Linked DNA regions of Phreatobacter oligotrophus. The protein of the gene in region 1 interacts with the protein of each later gene in a pairwise test. Links are inferred from orthologs where the notes say so. Each region holds a gene or a part of one and is shown on either strand. Other genes may lie near its edges. The genes, in order: ndk and C8P69_RS05260.

Region 1 (3,028 bases):
GGCAGCTTGATCGTGCCGGAATCGGCGCCGAGCTCGCCCTGGATGACCTTGAACAGCGTCGACTTGCCGGTGCCGTTGCGGCCGAGGAAGCCGATGCGCGCATCCGGCGGCAGCATCACCGAGGCATTGTCGATGAGCACGCGGCCGGCCACCCGCACGGTCAGGTCGTTGATCTGCAGCATGGAGGGCTTTTGGCCGAGCGGGCCATGCGATGCAAGGGCGAGACGGCGGGGTAGGGAATAGACCCCTCACCCTTCCCTCTCCCCGCACGCGGGGAGAGGGGGGCCACAACGTCGCGCCACATCATGAGGCGTCATGCCAGGCACACACGTGGTCGCCGCACACGCAACGCCTTTGCCCCCTCTCCCCGCTGGCGGGGAGAGGGAAGGGGGAGGGGCCAGGTGTAGTCGCGGCGGCAGCGGCCGGCGCCCTGTTCAAGGCCAAGATTCTGGAGGCGTGACCATCCTGGAGCCGTGACGATCCTGGAGGCCTGACGCGCCCTGAAACGGACGAGGCCCGCCACCGATACATCCTCGGTGACGGGCCCGTACCCGCGCGAGCCGGGTTGGGTGGGGCGTCGGAAGGCCCGCGCGACTACTCGAAGCGGGTCAGCGGCAGATGCGGACCCAGCGAACCTCGGGGCCCCAGGGCGTGTCGACCCAGCGGCGCTCCCGCCAGCAGGCCGGCGCCACATAGGCGGGGCGGTAGGGACGATAGAAGCCGTAGGGCGGCGGCGGCGGACGGTGCCAGTGCGGGCGATCCCAGCCCGGGCGGCCCCAATAGGGGGGCGGGCCACCCCACTGGACCGGCGTGGCACCGAAGCCGATGCCGATCGAGACCTGGGCCTTGGCATCGTTGGGCGTGGCGGCGACCGCGCCGAGGGCGGCGAGGCCGGCGAGGGCGGACAGAACCAGACGGCGCATGGTGCATCTCCAGTGGCTCGGATCACCCGGTCCGGGGAGCCCGGTGGCGTCCCCGCGGTGACCATGGAACGGACTGTGACCTGTTGCCGCTGAACCGGTTCTGATCCCTCCCTTCATCCAGCGTTCAGCTGCGACGCCCTGCCTCCACGCCCGCCGCGACGATGCCACCGCTCGCCCGTTGCGGGCGCAGCGGCCCGCTGCTATGAGCGCGCCCACATCCCACCGACCCGTTCCCAAGGAGCCAGCATGGCCATCGAGCGCACCTTCTCCATCATCAAGCCGGACGCCACCAAGCGGAACCTCACCGGCGCCGTGAATGCCGTCATCGAGAAGGCCGGCCTGCAGATCGTCGCCCAGAAGCGCATCCGCATGTCGCTGCCCGAGGCCCGCAAGTTCTACGCCGTCCACAAGGAGCGTCCCTTCTTCGGCGAGCTCGTCGACTTCATGGTCTCGGCCCCGGTCGTCGTGCAGGTGCTCGAGGGCGAGAACGCCGTCGCCAAGTACCGCGAGATCATGGGCGCCACCAACCCGGCCCAGGCCGCCGAGGGCACCATCCGCAAGCTCTACGCCGTCTCGGTCGGCGAGAACTCGGTCCACGGCTCCGACTCGGTCGAGAACGCCAAGATCGAGATCGCCCAGTTCTTCTCCGAGAACGAGATCCTGCCGGCCTGATCCGGTTGTCCGGGCAACCCCCGGATGGTCCACAGCTATGCGGAAGGCGGGCTTGAGGCCCGCCTTTTTCGTTGGCTCCGCATTCTGTAGTCTGGCGTCGTTCCAGCCTGCCGCTGAGCCTCCCGGAGCCCGCATGAACGCACCGCTGCGCGTCGATCGCCTGAAGTCGACCTGCCCGCACGACTGCCCCTCGGCCTGCTCGCTGGAGGTGGAGGTCATCGACGGCAAGACGATCGGCCGCGTCCATGGCGATCCCGACCAGAGCTACACGGCGGGCGTCATCTGCGCCAAGGTGGCGCGCTATGCCGAGCGCATCCACCATCCTGACCGGTTGCTCCATCCGCTGATCCGCAAGGGCCCCAAGGGCTCAGGCACCTTCCAGCGCATCTCCTGGGACGAGGCGCTGGCCATGACGGCCGAGCGGTTCCTCGAGGCCGAGAAGCGCTACGGCGCCGAGACGGTCTGGCCCTATTACTATGCCGGCACCATGGGCTTCGTGCAGCGCGACGGCATCAACCGCCTGCGCCATGTGAAGAAATATTCCGGCTTCTACTCCACCATCTGCACCAACATGGCCTGGTCCGGCTTCATCGCCGGAACGGGACGCCTCGCCGGCGTCGATCCGCGCGAGATGGCCAAGGCCGACGTGGTGGTGATCTGGGGCACCAATCCCGTCTCGACCCAGGTCAATGTCATGACCCACGCCATGAAGGCGCGGAAGGAGCGCGGCGCTAAGATTGTCGTCGTCGACGTCTACCGCACCGACACGGTGAAGCAGGCCGATCTCGGCCTCGTGGTGAAGCCGGGCACCGACGGCGCGCTCGCCTGCGCCGTCATGCACGTGCTCTTCCGCGACGGCTATGCCGACCGCGATTATCTCAATGCCTACACGGACGTGCCGGCCGAGCTTGAATCGCATTTGCAGAGCCGCACGCCGGCCTGGGCCGCCGCCATCACCGGCCTGACGGTCGAGGAGATCGAGGCCTTCGCCAAGCTTGTCGGCGAGCACAAGAAGACCTTCTTCCGCCTCGGCTACGGCTTCGGCCGCCAGCGCAATGGCGCGGTGAACATGCACGCCGCCTCCTGCATTCCCGCCGTCACCGGCGCCTGGAAGCACGAGGGGGGCGGCGCCTTCCACAACAACGGCGCGATCTATCATTGGCGCAAGTCCCTCATCGAGGGCCTCGACGCCAAGGATCCGGGCGTCAGGATGCTCGACCAGTCCCGCATCGGCGCGATCCTCACCGGCGAGGCGAGGGCGCTGCGCCGGCCCGATGGGTCCGAGGGCGCGCCGGTCACCGCGCTCCTCATCCAGAACACCAATCCGGTGAACGTCGCCCCGGACCAGACCAAGGTCATCGAGGGCTTTGCCCGCGACGACCTCTTCACCGTGGTCCACGAGCAGTTCATGACCGATACGGCGAAGATGGCCG
Region 2 (3,186 bases), on another replicon or contig:
GTCCACCCAGGCCGGCATGGTGGTGGGCTTTGCCGCCGACGGCCGCGCCGACCGCGTCATCGGCATCGACGCCTCGGCGACGCCGAAGGAGACGCGGGCGCAGATCAAGCGCATCGCCGAGCGCACCGCCGACCTCGTCGGCCTCGGCCGCGCCATCACCGACGCCGATATCGTCCTCAACGAGGATTATGCCTATCCGGAATATGGCCTTGCCTCGGAGGAGACGGTGGAGGCCATCCGCCTCTCGGCACGCCTTGAGGGCATGCTCACCGATCCCGTCTACGAGGGCAAATCGATGCAGGGCATGATCGACCTGGTGAAGAAGGGCTTCTTCCCCAGGGGATCGAAGGTGCTCTACGCCCATCTCGGCGGCGTGCCGGCGATCAACGGCTACAGCTACCTCTTCCGCAACGGCTGAACGATGGCAGCGCCGGCGCTTCTCCTCGAGGTGCCGCGCGAGGCGGTGAGCCTCTCCGCCCGTCTTCAGCGTCGCCTCGACACGGTGACGCTGTCGGGGGCGGGGCGGATCCTCGCCATCGGCCTGGACGGGCAGACGGGCGTGCAGGTGACCATCGTCGCCTTCTCCTCCGCGGCCCGCCGGGACGCCTTCCGCGACGGGCTTGCCGACCTCGTCGCCGACGGCCTCGTGGCGCGGAGCCTCGATTCCGCGGCGCGCGAGACGGCGGGGCTCGGCCTGCTCTTTCCCTGAGGACTCAGGTCGGCGCGAGGACGCCGCCGACGCGCAGCGGCGTCACGGCGGTCGCAAGGCCGTTGGCGCCGAGATCGACGATGACGCCGGAGAGGGTGGCGGGACCACCGGCCGGCTCGAACTTGCCGCCGGGCGTCTTCTCGCGCATCCGGCGCATCGGCTCGGCCTTGTCCATGCCGATGACGCCGTCATAGTCGCCGCACATGCCGACATCGGTCTGGAAGGCGGTACCGCCGGGCAGCACCCGGTGGTCGGCAGTCGGCACATGGGTGTGGGTGCCGACGACGAGCGAGACGCGCCCGTCAAGAATGTGCCCCATGACCTGCTTCTCGCTGGTCGCCTCGGCATGAATGTCAACGACGATGGCATCGGCGACGCGGCCGAGCGGGGCGGCCTCGACCTCGCGCTCGACGGCGGCGAAGGGGTCGTCCATGGCGTCCATGAAGACGCGGCCCATGACATTGACGACGAGGACCTGCGCGCCGTTCTTGGCGGTGACGAGCTGGGCGCCCCGGCCGGGCGTGCCGGCGGGATAGTTCACCGGGCGGACGAGGCGCGGCGCGCGGTCGATGAAGACGAGCGCCTCGCGCTGGTCCCAGGAATGGTTGCCGAGGGTGATGCAGTCGGCGCCCGCCTCGCAGAGCTCCTCGTAGATGGCCTCGGTGATGCCGAAGCCATGGGCGGCGTTCTCGCCATTGATGACGACGCAGTCGAGCTTGAGGTCGCTGACGAGACCGGGCAGGCGTTCGGTGACGGCGGTGCGGCCGGCCTTGCCGACGACGTCGCCGAGGAAAAGAAGGCGCATCAGAAGGTCCTGAAACCGGTCTCGGTGAGGAGGAAGTCGAGACCCCGGTCATGGGGCTCGTGGGGCACCGCGTCAACCTCCTGACAGGCGAAGGCGACGCCGACGGCTATGCGCCGGCCCTTCTCGTCGAGGGCGGCGAGCGCGCGGTCGTAATGGCCCTTGCCGTAGCCGATCCGGTTGCCGCGCGCGTCGAAGGCGGCAAGGGGGGTGATCAGCACCTCGGGGAAGACCTCCGCGGCTTCGGGGCCAGGGCCGTAGGTGCCGAAGCCCATGGGGACGAGCTCTGCGCCACGGACGAGTTCCCGGAAGATCATCGGGCCTTTGCGGTCCGGGAAGGCTGGCAGCGCGAGGCGCGCGCCGGCGAGGCGCAGCCGGTCCATCAGCGGGCGGACATCGATCTCCGACTGGATGGGCAGGAAGCCCGACACGACCCGGCCGGCGACCGGGATCAGGTCGAGCGGGAAGGTCTCGGCGAGGACGAGGGCGGCCTCGATGCGGGCGGCGGGGTCGAGGGCATCGCGCCGCGCGAGGGCGGCCGCGCGCAGGTCAGCCTTGGTGGGAGCGGTCATGGGGGAGGAGTAGCGGAGCGCAGCCGGGGTGTCACCGGGCCTCGCGTCGGTCGAGCATTGAGGACCATGGATGCAATGGCCCCACCCGCACCCTCCCCGCGCTGCGCGCAGGGAGGGGGACCACGGCGTCGCTTCACTGCCGGCGAGGGTGGGGCCAGGCCCAACCGCCCCAGTATGACCGGGAGGTCGAAGTCTGCCTCCCTGCGCGCAGCGCGGGGAGGGTGCGGGTGGGGCATGAAAAGCCGAGCTGGAGAAGTAAGGCGGCGGGATCGGGCTCCGCCCTCCCCGTCATGCCCGGGTTTATCCCGGGCATCCACGCCTTGAACACCGCGCCATGAAGAGAAGTCGTGGATGCCCGTCACAAGGCCGGGCATGACGGGGGGAGGTTCGGGAGCCAGGAACGGGGGGCGTGGGCTATCGAGCCTTCAGCCGCACGGCAGCCGGCGGCCTTGTCGCCATCGCCACGCCGCCCGCGAATTCAGTGGAGCCACTCTGCCGTTGGACGATCGATCCCGGGAACCTACCTAAGTAGGTGGGCGCCGTGTTGCCCAAGTCCACGGACAAGGGCAGGGACAGCTCCCTCAAGATCGATAAGGCCCCGGGGATATGTGTGTCCTGACGTACGTCGCAGCTCCGAGGTCAGAGATAGGTCGGATCATCAGCCGGCGGAAGACCCCTCCCCGTCCACTCCCGCCTTTTTCGCTCGCGCGATTTTCACCGCTCCCATCCCTCCCGCCCCGTTGACGCTTCCCGCCCGCGCGGCGCAAGAAGCCTCGCCCGAAGACACGCCGTCGCAGGAAGCCAGCCATGCCGCTGCCGAAGCCCGTCGCCGCCCTCGCCCCGCCGATGCCGGAGCCGCTGATCCAGCGCTTCAAGGCGATCGTCGGCGACCGCTACGCCATCACCGACGCGAACGACCAGGCGCCCTACCTGCGCGACGACCGCGGCCTCTATATCGGCCGCACCTCGCTGGTGGTGCGCCCGGCGAACACGGAAGAGGTCGCGGCGGTCATGGCGCTCGCCCACGAGACCGGCACGCCGGTCGTGCCGCAGGGCGGCGCCACCGGCCTTGTCGGCGGGCACGTGCCGCATGAGACCGGCGC

The links.
Region 2: the proteins of ndk (region 1) and C8P69_RS05260 interact in binary tests that used the Escherichia coli proteins (3 or more experiments, as listed by UniProt). The link is inferred for Phreatobacter oligotrophus from one-to-one orthologs.

Annotation. Positions count from the first base shown.
Region 1 is NZ_PZZL01000001.1:441,543-444,570, forward strand. The notes cover bases 168-2,882. They hold ndk (nucleoside-diphosphate kinase), read left to right. Parts: upstream 168-1,169; coding sequence 1,170-1,595; downstream 1,596-2,882. Other genes in these bases: C8P69_RS02145 (ABC-F family ATP-binding cassette domain-containing protein), read right to left, coding at 168-182; C8P69_RS02150 (hypothetical protein), read right to left, coding at 609-923; C8P69_RS02160 (molybdopterin-containing oxidoreductase family protein), read left to right, coding at 1,729-2,882. Also shown: more of C8P69_RS02145, read right to left, coding at 1-167; more of C8P69_RS02160, read left to right, coding at 2,883-3,028. UniProt on the Escherichia coli protein: Major role in the synthesis of nucleoside triphosphates other than ATP. The ATP gamma phosphate is transferred to the NDP beta phosphate via a ping-pong mechanism, using a phosphorylated active-site intermediate.
Region 2 is NZ_PZZL01000002.1:271,938-275,123, forward strand. Bases 299-3,171 are described here. They hold C8P69_RS05260 (5-formyltetrahydrofolate cyclo-ligase), read right to left. Parts: upstream 2,084-3,171; coding sequence 1,514-2,083; downstream 299-1,513. Other genes in these bases: C8P69_RS05245 (1-aminocyclopropane-1-carboxylate deaminase), read left to right, coding at 299-418; C8P69_RS05250 (hypothetical protein), read left to right, coding at 422-709; C8P69_RS05255 (TIGR00282 family metallophosphoesterase), read right to left, coding at 714-1,514; C8P69_RS05275 (FAD-binding oxidoreductase), read left to right, coding at 2,891-3,171. In the rest of the region: more of C8P69_RS05245, read left to right, coding at 1-298; more of C8P69_RS05275, read left to right, coding at 3,172-3,186. UniProt on the Escherichia coli protein: Involved in the removal of 5-formyltetrahydrofolate.